4 regions of the Colwellia aquaemaris genome follow, and region 3 is predicted to be linked to each of the others. Evidence: predicted binding sites of a transcription regulator. Region 3 holds the regulator's gene; each other region holds the start of a gene.

The links. The regulator LexA, encoded in region 3, represses DNA repair genes until DNA is damaged. The targets are predictions, from matches to a motif close to TACTGTATNNNNATACAGTA.
Region 1: the regulator LexA is predicted to act here: its motif matches at 1,673-1,692, upstream of recA (recombinase RecA).
Region 2: the regulator LexA is predicted to act here: its motif matches at 1,241-1,260, upstream of AC27HL_RS15600 (DNA topoisomerase III).
Region 4: the regulator LexA is predicted to act here: its motif matches at 2,099-2,118, upstream of ruvA (Holliday junction branch migration protein RuvA).

Annotation. Positions count from the first base shown of each region.
Region 1 is NZ_BAAJLV010000002.1:562,881-566,099, reverse strand. Features, by position in the region: gene AC27HL_RS08870 (IS481 family transposase) at 1-518, shown strand, start outside; gene recA (recombinase RecA) at 604-1,638, opposite strand; partial or broken gene AC27HL_RS08860 (ATPase domain-containing protein) at 1,757-2,254, opposite strand; gene mutS (DNA mismatch repair protein MutS) at 2,599-3,219, shown strand, end outside.
Region 2 is NZ_BAAJLV010000006.1:22,350-25,568, reverse strand. Features, by position in the region: gene AC27HL_RS15600 (DNA topoisomerase III) at 1-1,183, opposite strand, end outside; gene glpK (glycerol kinase GlpK) at 1,288-2,772, opposite strand; gene AC27HL_RS15590 (SRPBCC family protein) at 2,786-3,219, opposite strand, start outside.
Region 3 is NZ_BAAJLV010000009.1:98,095-101,313, forward strand. Features, by position in the region: gene coxB (cytochrome c oxidase subunit II) at 1-1,069, opposite strand, end outside; gene lexA (transcriptional repressor LexA) at 1,610-2,224, opposite strand; gene AC27HL_RS18115 (Ig-like domain-containing protein) at 2,337-3,219, opposite strand, start outside.
Region 4 is NZ_BAAJLV010000002.1:704,861-708,079, reverse strand. Features, by position in the region: gene ruvB (Holliday junction branch migration DNA helicase RuvB) at 345-1,355, opposite strand; gene ruvA (Holliday junction branch migration protein RuvA) at 1,440-2,057, opposite strand; gene ruvC (crossover junction endodeoxyribonuclease RuvC) at 2,176-2,703, opposite strand; gene aspS (aspartate--tRNA ligase) at 2,839-3,219, opposite strand, start outside.

The DNA.
Region 1 (3,219 bases), on a different contig from region 3:
GTAACCTCAAAGGAGTTGGTCGTATTTACCAGCAAACCTTCGTTGATACTTACAGCAAAGTGGCTTTTGCCAAGCTCTATACGACTAAAACACCGATCACAGCAGCAGATATATTAAATGATAAAGTCCTACCGTATTTCGAGCAGTATGAGCTTCCTATGCTACGGATTTTAACTGACCGTGGGACTGAATATTGTGGTCGTGTCGACCACCATGATTATCAGCTATATCTAGCGATTAACGATATTGACCACACCAAAACTAAAGCTATGTCACCACAAACAAACGGTATCTGCGAGCGGTTCCACAAAACCATTCTAAATGAGTTCTATCAAATTACCTTTAGAAAAAAGCTGTATGCTGATATGGATGAGTTACAAAAAGATCTGGACGAATGGATAGATTACTACAACAATGAACGAACACATCAAGGAAAAATGTGCTGCGGACGAACTCCGCTGGAAACATTAATTGATGGTAAATCGATTTGGGCTGAAAAGAATTTAGCTCAAATCTAAACTGACAAAACACCGTCAAAAACGGGTAACTGTCAGATCAGGTCTGAGCTACTACACATAAAAATTCAAAATTTTAGCTAAACTATTATCCTTGATTTTCTGCCTCTTTTTCTTGACTAACACTTTTCTTCGTCAAAAAAATTTCACGTAAGCGTCCATCAATTTCTTGTGCTATTTCAGGGTTTTCTTTTAAGAACTTAACTGAATTCGCTTTACCTTGGCCTATTTTGTCGCCTTTATAGCTATACCAAGCACCGGCTTTTTCTACCATTTCATTTTTAACACCCAAGTCAATTAATTCACCTAAGCTATTAATACCTTCACCATAAAGTATTTGAAATTCTACTTGTTTAAATGGTGGCGCTACTTTATTTTTAACCACCTTAACACGAGTTTCATTGCCAACGATTTCGTCACCATTTTTAACAGCACCAATACGGCGAATATCTAAACGAACTGAAGAATAGAATTTAAGTGCATTACCACCAGTGGTAGTTTCTGGGTTACCAAACATGACACCAATTTTCATACGAATTTGGTTAATAAAAATTAGCATGGTGTTTGACTGTTTCAAATTACCAGTCATTTTACGCATTGCCTGACTCATCATCCGGGCGGCCAATCCCATGTGAGAATCTCCGATATCACCTTCTATTTCTGCTTTAGGAGTTAATGCTGCCACTGAATCAACAACAATGACATCTACAGCTCCTGACCTTGTAAGCATGTCACAAATCTCTAACGCTTGCTCACCAGTATCAGGTTGTGACACTAATAATTCATTAATATTCACACCTAGTTTTTCCGCATAAATAGGATCAAGAGCATGTTCAGCATCGACAAATGCACATATTTTGCCATTACGCTGTGCCTCAGCAATAACCTCAAGTGTTAGCGTCGTTTTACCACTAGATTCCGGGCCATAAATTTCGATAATACGCCCCATAGGTAAACCACCAGCTCCTAAAGCAATATCTAAACCTAAAGATCCAGTAGAAATAGTCTCTACATCCATTGATCTATTTTCACCCAACTTCATAATTGAACCTTTACCAAATTGTCTTTCAATTTGATTTAGTGCTGCTGCTAAAGCTTTATCTTTGTTTTCAGTTGCTGACATAATTAAGAATCTCGTTCTGTAAGGGTTATTTAAATATTATTTGTATATACATTTAGAGAAATGAATATACAAATAATTTCTAACTAAAAGGTTATGCTACTAAGTCAAACCTAACATCCTGTAAGCCCATGTGCGAGTCGCCCATGTCACCCTCAATTTCAGCCTTTGGTGTTAGGGCTGCAACTGAGTCAACCACAATAACGTCAATAGCACCTGAACGCGTTAACATGTCACAAATTTCAAGCGCTTGCTCACCAGTATCAGGTTGTGAAACCAGCAAGTCATTGATATTTACCCCAAGCTTTTCAGCATAAATAGGGTCAAGTGCATGCTCGGCATCAACGAATGCACACACTTTACCATTGCGTTGCGCTTCAGCAATCACTTCAAGCGTAAGTGTTGTTTTACCACTTGACTCAGGACCATAGATTTCGACTACACGTCCTAAAGGCAAACCACCAGCACCCAACGCAATATCTAAACCTAGCGAGCCTGTTGAGATAGTTTCAACATCCATACTACGGTTATCACCTAACTTCATGATTGAACCTTTACCAAACTGACGTTCAATTTGGCTTAAGGCAGCGGATAATGCTTTTTCTTTGTTATCGTTCATTTTATGCTCCACAATGATTTAGGTGGTTAATTTGTTTTGATGACGCAAAGTATACTGTATAGTCGTACAGTATCAAGGTTTTTATCAAATTATTTTTTTTCTAACTAAAATCAAAACAATTGATACTTTTTAAGCGTTGAAAAATAACAACTTTTTAATAAATAGTAACTTTTTAAAATTTTCAGAAAAAAAGTTACTATTGCAATTTACAGTAGCTTTGTAAGAGAGCTTTTCCTGTATAGGCGTAACGATATTTGTAAAAAATAATAATATCTAATCGCCAGCCTTGTGGCATAATCTCTTCCACTAAATACTTTGATGAATTTACGAGTTTACACATTTCAATGACAACAATAACGCCAGATCTTTCCGCTCACACGCCAATGATGCGTCAATATCTCACCATCAAAGCAGAATTTCCTAATATATTGATTTTTTACCGTATGGGTGACTTTTATGAATTATTTTTTGATGATGCAAAAAAAGCATCTGATCTTTTAGATATTTCATTAACTGCTCGTGGAAAAACGGGTGGTAACGCAATCCCAATGGCAGGCGTTCCTTATCATGCCGTTGAAGGCTATCTAGCAAAGTTAGTGCAACTTGGTGAATCCGTCGCAATTTGTGAGCAAGTTGGCGATCCCGCTACCAGTAAGGGCCCTGTTGAACGTAAGGTTGTTCGCGTAGTCACCCCAGGTACTGTTAGCGATGAAGCATTACTTACCGATCGCCAAGACAATTTAATTGTCGCTGTTCATCAAACACAGCAAGGCTTTGGCTTAGCATATTTAGATATGACTAGCGGTCGCTTTGTATTAATTGAACCTAACACTGAAGAGCAAGTGTTAGCTGAACTTCAGCGATTATCGCCAGCAGAATTATTATACCCAGAGTCATTATCATCCAATAACATTATTGCTGGCCGTAAAGGTTTACGCAGACGCCCTGATTGGGAATTCGATCTA
Region 2 (3,219 bases), on a different contig from region 3:
TATTATCGGCTGATTTTTCAGTAGGAATTATCGCATGATGAGCGCTGACTTTAGCGTTATTCCATGCTTTGCTTTTCAACACAGCATTAGCATTTTTGGCAAATACACCGTAACTTTCATTAGAATTCGCCAACATAGCAATAATACTTTTCGCCTGATGATGGTGATCAGTCGGTAAGTAACGACAATCAGAGCGCGGGTAAGTAATTAATTTATGTTTTTCATACAATGACTGACAAACATCTAACACCAATTTCGCATTTAACGAATAGATTTTCGCGGCATCAATTTGCAAGGCAGATAAGTTATAAGGTAACGGCGCGGCTTGTTTTTTCTCTTGTTCGCTAACCGAAGTAACCTCTGCAGGTTGGTTTTCAATTCTGCTAACTACATTTTCAGCTAAAGCACGATTAAGCACTCGCCCTTCTTCATCCATATAAGGCTGACACGCTTCACTCGGTTGCCACTTGGCAATAAATGCTTGCTGGTTGGCAGATTGTAAATGGGCATGAACATCGTAAAACTCTTTCGCTACAAAATTGTCGATTTCTTGCTGACGCCTAACCACCAAACCTAAAATAGGTGTTTGTACTCGGCCAACTGAAAGTACGCCATTAAAGCCCGCCTTTTGGCCTTGTAAGGTATAGGCGCGGGTTAAATTTAAGCCGTATAACCAATCAGCCCGAGAACGCGCTAACGCAGAAATAGACAAAGGCATAAAATCTTGATTGCTACGCAAGTTTGCTAAAGATTTTTTAACCGCCGGCAAGTTTAAATCACTAATTAACAAACGCTTAATTTGCTGTTTTTTAGTTTTAGATACTTTTAAGAAATCAATTACTTCATCAACCAGTAATTGCCCTTCTCGGTCAGGATCACCGGCGTGAATAATTTCATCCGCTTGCTTAACTAATTTTCGCAAAACCGTTAACTGCGCACGAGTTTGGGTTTTCGGTTTTAACTGCCATTGCGTGGGTATGATAGGTAAATGCTGCATTTGCCATTTTTTATATTGCTCATCATATTGTTCAGGGTCGGCTTGTTCTAACACATGACCAATACACCAACTCACCACATCACCATTACTTAGCTCAATATAGCCTTTTTGGTTTTTCTGTGGTTTTGGTAATGCCGCAGCAATGGCGCGGCCTAAACTGGGTTTTTCAGCAATATATAATTTCAAAGCAAATACGGTAAATAAACAGTTAAAAGTAATATCTTTTCATAGCATAGCAGCTAAAACTGTTTATTTATACAGTAGGATGTTTTGCCGTAGATAAATGAGTGCTAATCGAGCACTTTATCTAGAGCCGTTAACCAACCTTGATAATGACGAGCGCGACTTTCCTCGCTCATTTTAGGGCAGAACTTACTTTCAACTTGCCAATATTCAGCCGCTTGTTCAACATTTTCGAATAAGCCTTGCTGTAAGCCAGCCAGCAATGCCGCACCTAGCGCAGTAGTTTCAATCACTTTTGGTCGCTCAATCACTAAATTTAAAATATCACTAAGAAACTGTAATAGCCAATCATTAACCACCATGCCACCATCAACTCGAAGTTGTGTGGTATCAATACCATCTTGTTTTAACGCTTCTAATAAATCTTGGGTTTGATAAGCGACAGAGGCCAAAGCTGCGGTAACAATTTCGGTAATGCCTGAATCTCGTGTTAGTCCAACAATGGCGCCGCGAGCATCAGGCTGCCAATGTGGCGCGCCTAAGCCAGTAAACGCAGGCACAAGATAAACATGATTTTCTGCCGTCATTGACTCGGCAAGCGCTTGGCTTTGTTCAACATTATCAATTAGTTTTATACCATCGCGTATCCATTGCATGGTGGCACCAGCCATAAAAATACTGCCTTCAAGCGCGTAAGTTATTTCGCCAGCTAAGCGATACGCTATGGTGGTTAGCATTTTATGTTGTGAGTATTGCGCTTGTTTGCCAGTATTTACCATCACGAAACAACCCGTGCCATAGGTACTTTTCATCATGCCTTTTTCAAAACACGCTTGGCCAACTAACGCTGCTTGTTGATCGCCAATCATAGCGCTAATGGCAATTGACTGACCAAAGTGTTCTGTGGTCGTAACACCAAAATCATCGGCACTATTTTTGACTTCTGGCAGCAGGGCTTTAGGAATATTAAATAGGGTTAATAGCTCATCATCCCAGCAATTATCAATAATATTGAACAGCATGGTACGAGAGGCATTGGTAGCATCGGTGGCGAAAGTTTTTCCCTTGGTTAAGTGCCAAAGTAAAAAAGTGTCCACTGTGCCGAAACATAACTTTCCGGCTTCTGCTTTTTCACGAGCGCCAGCAACATTATCTAACAACCATCCGATTTTACTGGCTGAAAAATAAGGATCTAGCAGTAAGCCTGTTTTGTCTTTTACTTTAGCAACAATGTCTGCATTTTGCTGTAGATTCTTACAGCGCTCTGCTGTACGCCTATCTTGCCAAACAATGGCATTATAAATCGGCTCCCCCGTGCTTTTATCCCACACTAAAGTAGTTTCACGTTGATTAGTAATGCCGATGGCTAGAATATCTTCAGCCTGCAAAGCGCTTTTAGCGATAACTTTTCGACAGGTTGCAAGCGTAGTTTGCCAAATGGCTTTTGGTTGATGTTCAACCCAACCATCGTCAGGAAATATTTGTTCAAACTCTTCTGAGGCACTGGCAATTAAGTCGCCAGCAGCATTAAAAATAATGGCACGGCTGCTTGTAGTACCTTGATCAATTGCTAGCAGGTAGGATGTTTTCATTACAGGTTTTCTCTTAATTCGCCAGCGCTAAAAAATGTTTGTTGATTTTAACTAAGGCTTTTTTCATCGCTTGTGACAATAAAAACTCAACCAATTTATCAGGCAGCCATTTAGGCGCTTCACATACAATAGTATAGCGAACCAATGTAGAAGAAGGACTTTGTTCTTCAAGATAGATATTACCTTGATGACCACGCAGCGGACGGTCACCAACAATGGCATAGCGAATATGGTTATCGTTAGCGATCAATATTTGCTCAGAAAATTTAACACCTGCGACGTTTAAATTACGAATAGCGCCTTTGCCGCCAAAAACTTCACCGTCATCGGCGGTTTTAGCAATTGAAAACTTGGCATCAAAAAACCGCCCGGCATTTTGATGATCGAGTAATATTTTACTCACTTCACTTGGCACTGCGGCGATTGTTTGTACCACATCAACATTAA
Region 3 (3,219 bases):
CATAAGTTACAACAGCAGCAATTTCTTTTAAGCTCAATTGCTTGCCATAACCTTGCATACCAGTGCCCGCTTTACCGTTATAAACAATATCAATATGTTCACTTACTGGCCCTGTTGTTGCTATAGCACTGCCTTTAAGCGCTGGAAATGCAGGTGGTAAACCTTGACCGCTGACTTGGTGACAAGCGGCACAATAAGCAGTGTAGGTTGTTTCACCTAACTGCATTAATTCATCCATAGAAACTGAGGCATTTAAAGACGCAGCTTCAGCAGCTGCCGCGTTCGCTTTCAATTGTTTTTGCTCTTCAATCCAAAGTGCATAATCTGCTTCAGATTTAACTTCAACAACAATTGGCATAAAGCCGTGGTCTTTACCACATAGCTCCGCACATTGGCCACGATACGTGCCCGGATTGTCAACTTTGGTCCATGCTTCATTAATAAAGCCAGGGTTTGCATCTTGCTTAACAGCAAATGCCGGCACCCACCATGCATGAATAACATCATCTGAGGTGATCACAAACCGAACTTTTTTATTGGTTGGGATAACTAAAGGTCGGTCAACTTCGAGTAAGTAATTTTCACCTTTTTCAGCAGAGCTGCCGTCAAGGTTTTCGTATTGCTCTCTAGGAGTCGAAAGTACTGAATAAAACTCAATATCTTGATCAAAATATTTATAATGCCACTTCCACTGTGAACCAGTAATTTGCACGGTTAAATCGGCGTCATCATTATTTTCCATTTCGATGAGCGTGTACGTTGCAGGCACTGCCATGGCGATTAGAATAACGACAGGTATTGCCGTCCAGAGAATTTCAATTTTTGTGCTTTCATGGAAGGTTGCTGGTTTAACCCCTTTTGATTTACGGTGGAATACCATAGACCAAAACATGGCACCAAATACCACAACACCAATAGCCGTACAGATGTAGAGCACCAACATATGTAAATCATATACGTCTCTACTAACGTCCGTAACACCTTTGGTCAAATTCAGCGGCATATCTGCCCAAACTGAACTAGATAACAAGCCCCCTAGCAACAGCAAACCTAGGTTACGTCTTTTCACTCGACATCTCCTTCACCCTTTAAGGCAAAAACAGCAGTTAATCTTTAATTTATTGTGATAAACCAGTGATTTTGCTCATACATTTATTATTATTTAAGCGGTGCAATTTTGAACAACCATCAATTGCGCCCTATTGTTATATTTGTACGTTTTCTAGACTAGAATTACTTAAAACTTGATCTGGGTCAATTTAAAATTTAAAAAGCATAAATAATAAAACCTAATAAATACAATAGAGTAATAACCCTAAATCGGGATTTTCGTGCATTTTTAAAGGCTTCAGAGGTATGTTTAATTTTTATTCAGCATGTGATCATCATACCGAAAATTTAATAAAAGCTCCTCACCAAAATCGTATAAAAAACAATCTACATGAGCGTTTCAGGAGTAAGAATGATAATTATTCTTAAAAAACAAACCTTAAAGAAAGGAAACAAACTTAAAGAAGGGAAAGTGCAGGTTTAAAATGTAAGCACCTTTAGAAACCTGCACAATAATAAAACAAAAGTTAACCTTGATAGTAGGAAATAAAAATAGAATTTACATCCAGTCAGCAGCGCGAATAACACCAACCGCAATACCTTCAACATTAAAATGTTGCGAGGTTAAATCAACTTCTATTGGTGAAAAATCTTCATTTTCAGCATGCAAATAAACAAGGTTACCTTCGCGTTTAAAGCGTTTAACTGTTACGTCTTCTTCGACCCGTGCAACAATCACTTGACCATTTTTTACATCGGTAGTTTGATGTACCGCCAACAAATCGCCATCCAAAATACCAATGTCTTTCATACTTTCGCCATTTACGCGTAGTAAATAATCGGCTGCTGGGTGAAATAAACTACCATCAATTTTGTAATGCTCTTCAACATGTTCTTGCGCAAGAATTGGTTCACCAGCAGCAACTCGGCCAATCAAAGGTAAACCTTCTTCTTCAGCAAACTCTTCTGCTAAACGAATACCGCGCGAAGTGCCTGGCAACATTTCTATATAGCCCTTTTTAGCAAGTGCCTTTAAGTGCTCTTCTGCGGCATTAGCCGACTTAAAGCCAAAAAATTCAGCAATTTCCGCACGTGTTGGTGGCATGCCGGTTTCAGAAATTTTTTCTCGGATCAGATCAAATATCTGTTGTTGTCTGGGTGTTAAAGGGCGCATATTTTTTCCTTAAGCAACGATTAGGCAGCCTGTATTTTTAAACAGTATCACTGTCATTGTATACAGGCTGTAAATAAACGCAAGTTATGATTTATTGTAATGTAATTACACTTTAATCAACTTTCATTTTCACTTTAATAAAAAATGGTAATTGATAATCTCCATAGTTAACGTTTAAGAACAAGTAATCAGTATGTTCAAAATCAAAGATAAAGTTATCTACTTGCAACTTCAACTGAATGCCTTCATCAGTACGTATCACCTCAGCTACGTCGAAAGTATTGCTGGTATTAGTGGTATCAAGAGACATTGCATCTACAAGACCGTGATCATCAGTAAAGGTTAAGTTTACTTGGGTTTCAACGCCCTCATGCACAACAATCTCTGCCGAAGTATCTAAAGATAAAGATGTTCTAGCGATAGCTTCAGAGAGTATTGTTACATTAGCCGTTTTAAGGACTTCAGAATTGTCGACTAATTTAGCACGGTAAATGATGCTCAGTGTTTGCTGGCCACTTACTCCTGGAGCGATAACTTCAAAGTGCTGCTTCGAATCACTAACTTTAACACCTTGAACACCCGAGGTACCCCAATACCACTCTTTAATCTGTTCATAATCTTCGGTTATCACATTAAAGTTAATGGCTTGCCCTTTCACTGCAACAAGTCGTGAAATGGTGTAATTCATTTCACTCAATGTTATATCATTTTTAATTTTTAATTCAGCGCTGACAGTTTTGCTAAGCTGCCCCATCGTGACTGTAAGTGACAATTGCCCACTCATATCAGATTCGACTCTAGGTGCCGAGATGCTTAAAGTTTTATTATTTGGTGTAAGTAAGTGCAATTCTTGATCAGACGTCCATTGCCACTGATATGAATCAATACTATGTGAACTTTCAATAGTAGGAGTAATCGATATAGTGCTATCTTCGGTTATTTCCATATTATTCGGTAGCGACACTTCCAAATTTTGTGAACTTTCAGCTGAAACA
Region 4 (3,219 bases), on a different contig from region 3:
TTAGACTAATAGCACTAAAATGCACTCGTTTTCTGAGCTAACGCAGAATATTTATTTCGCTGATGAATATTTCCAATAACTCATGAAATTTTGAATAGGTATGTATACCTTTCTCTCTGACATATTTCCTGGAAACCTAATTTCCTTCTATCAACTTACATTCTAAGTTGGCCCACATAGTTTTATGTGGGCTTTTTTTTGTCTAAAATTTACTGATTACTACCTAGTAACGCAGTTTTTCTGCGGCACAAAATGCCTTAATGAAAAACGATTAATATATTCTAAAATGAAAAAAGCACCCGAAGGTGCTTTAAAATCTGTCGGCTATTTAACCTGAGCTCAAGTTATTTATTTTCCGGAAAATCTAAACCAAAATGTAAATAGGCTCTATTAGTTGCTATTCGCCCTCGTGGTGTACGCTGTAAAAAACCTTGCTGAATAAGAAATGGCTCTAACACATCCTCAATAGTTTCACGCTCTTCGCCAATTGCTGCGGCAACATTATCTAAGCCAACTGGCCCACCACCGAATTTGTCTATAATCGCTTCAAGTAGCTTGCGATCCATTAAATCAAAACCTTCGTTATCAACTTCTAGCATGTCTAGCGCTCTCGCAGCAGTTGATTTACTTACCACACCTCGCGTTTTAACATCAGCATAATCCCTTACACGACGTAATAAACGATTAGCTATTCGCGGTGTACCTCGCGAGCGTTTGGCAACTTCAAAAGCCCCTTCTTGATCTATTTCTAAATTTAAAAACTGGGCTGAACGCATCACTATTTCAGTTAAATCTTTGGTACTATAAAACTCTAGACGCTGTACTATGCCAAAGCGATCTCTTAATGGCGAGGTTAGCGCGCCAGCTCGCGTGGTGGCGCCTATTAAGGTAAATGGTGGCAAATCAAGTTTTATCGATCTAGCTGCCGGCCCTTCTCCAATCATGATATCAAGCTGGTAATCTTCCATTGCCGGATAAAGAATTTCCTCTACCACTGGGCTTAAACGGTGAATTTCATCAATAAATAAAACATCGTTTTCTTCTAAATTTGTTAATAAAGCGGCTAAATCTCCTGCTTTTTCTAACACAGGGCCTGATGTCGTACGTATGTTTACGCCCATTTCATTAGCAACGATATTAGCAAGTGTGGTTTTACCTAAACCCGGCGGACCAAAAATAAGTAAGTGATCTAACGGCTCCTCGCGTTTTAATGCGGCGGCAATGAAAATTTCCATTTGCGACTTTACATGGTCCTGACCTGTGTAGTCAGATAACATTTTTGGTCTAATAGCCCTGTCGACCGTTTCATCTTCGCGGCTCGCTACAGGTTCAATTAATCGATCAGCTTCTATCATTTCTTACTCATTGGGTAATTACTTTTTACGAATATGCGCGATTGCTACTTATAAAATACAAGGCTAACTAACGAGCAGGAATAGCTATAACATTGCTTTTAAGGCATCTCGGATCAAGTCTTCACTATTTTTATTTGCTTCAAATACCGCTTTAACGGCTTTATCAGCTTGTTGTTGACTATACCCTAAAGACACTAAAGCGTTAATAGCATCTCCTTTCGCATCGTTAACAAAATGACCTTCTTGTTTAGCATCCAAAGGCATCATTTCTGATAAAGCAGTACTACTGTCTGTTTGCCAATCTTTTAACCTATCGCGCATTTCTATTAAAAGGCGTTCAGCCGTTTTCTTACCGACACCTGGTATTTTGACAATTGTAGTTAAATCGTCATGAATAACACAACTTACAAATTGATCAGCCGACATGCCTGACAGGATAGCTAATGCTAATTTAGGGCCAACGCCATTCACTTTGATCAACAAACGAAAAAGTTTGCGTTCCACTTTATTAGCAAAGCCATATAGCAATTGTGCATCCTCTCGGACAACAAAATGGGTATATACAATAGCTTCTTGATTTAACTCGGGTAGCGCATAAATACTGGTCATTGGCATAGTTACTTCATAACCTATGCCATGACACTCCATTAAAATTTCAGGAGCTGTTTTTTCAACTAATGTACCGCGTAAACGTCCTATCACAACCTAACCTTTAACTTAAAGATATAATGCCGCCACCATACCACTAGATATTTATACAGTAAAGTTTATCCTGGTTTATTTAGTCGTTATTTTTGAAGCTAATGACTGAAATGCTTAACTAGCGCAAGCGACCGCGTACAGTTTTGCTTGCTTGGCCTGACATTTTTGAAATGGAATCATGACTATGCGCATGACATAAAGCCACCGCTAATGCGTCGGCGGCATCAGCTTGCGGCGTCCTCGGCAATTTTAAAATGGTTTTAACCATATGTTGCACCTGCGCTTTATCGGCCGCACCAGTCCCGACAACGGACTGCTTTATTTGTCTTGCTGAATATTCAGCAACATCAAGCCCGGTATTGGTTGCCGCTACAATCGCTGCTCCACGTGCTTGTCCTAATTTCAGTGCGCCACCAGGGTTTACGCCCATAAACACTTGTTCAATGGCAAACATATCCGGTTGAAATTGCAAAATAAGCTCACTAACACCGGCAAATATGGTCTGTAGCCGCGCACCTAAATCATCACCGGCAGCAATTGCCTTAATACAGCCACTGCCTAGGTAAGTAAAGTTTCGACCACTTTGTTTAATTACACCGTAGCCGGTTAGCCGAGAGCCGGGGTCAATTCCTAAAATAATACTCAAAAATCATTTGCCTTTTAAAAGCGTTAAATAATTCTAATCAAAAAAAACGCACCAATAAAGCTAATCTAGCATTTACTGGTGCGCTTTTATTTTCTCCTATCAACAATTTGTTAATAGGTAATTCTAAAGAATACTCTATTCTGCTTGTTCGTCCGTTGCAGGCTCTTCTGACAAACGAGAAATACCAAGTTCAGCTAACTGTGCTGGATTGGCTTGACCTGGAGCATTAGTTAATGGACATGCTGCCGTTGTTGTTTTCGGAAATGCCATAACATCACGAATTGAACTAGCACCAGTCATAAGCATAACTAAGCGGTCTAAACCAAATGCTAAACCAGCATGTGGTGGCGCGCCGTATTGTAATGCTTCAAGCAGGAAGCCAAATTTCTCTTCAGCTTCTTCATCGCTAATACCTAAAATTCTAAATACTGCCGCTTGCATGTCTTGGTTATGAATACGTACTGAGCCACCGCCCAATTCACAGCCATTTAATACCATGTCATATGCGTCAGATAA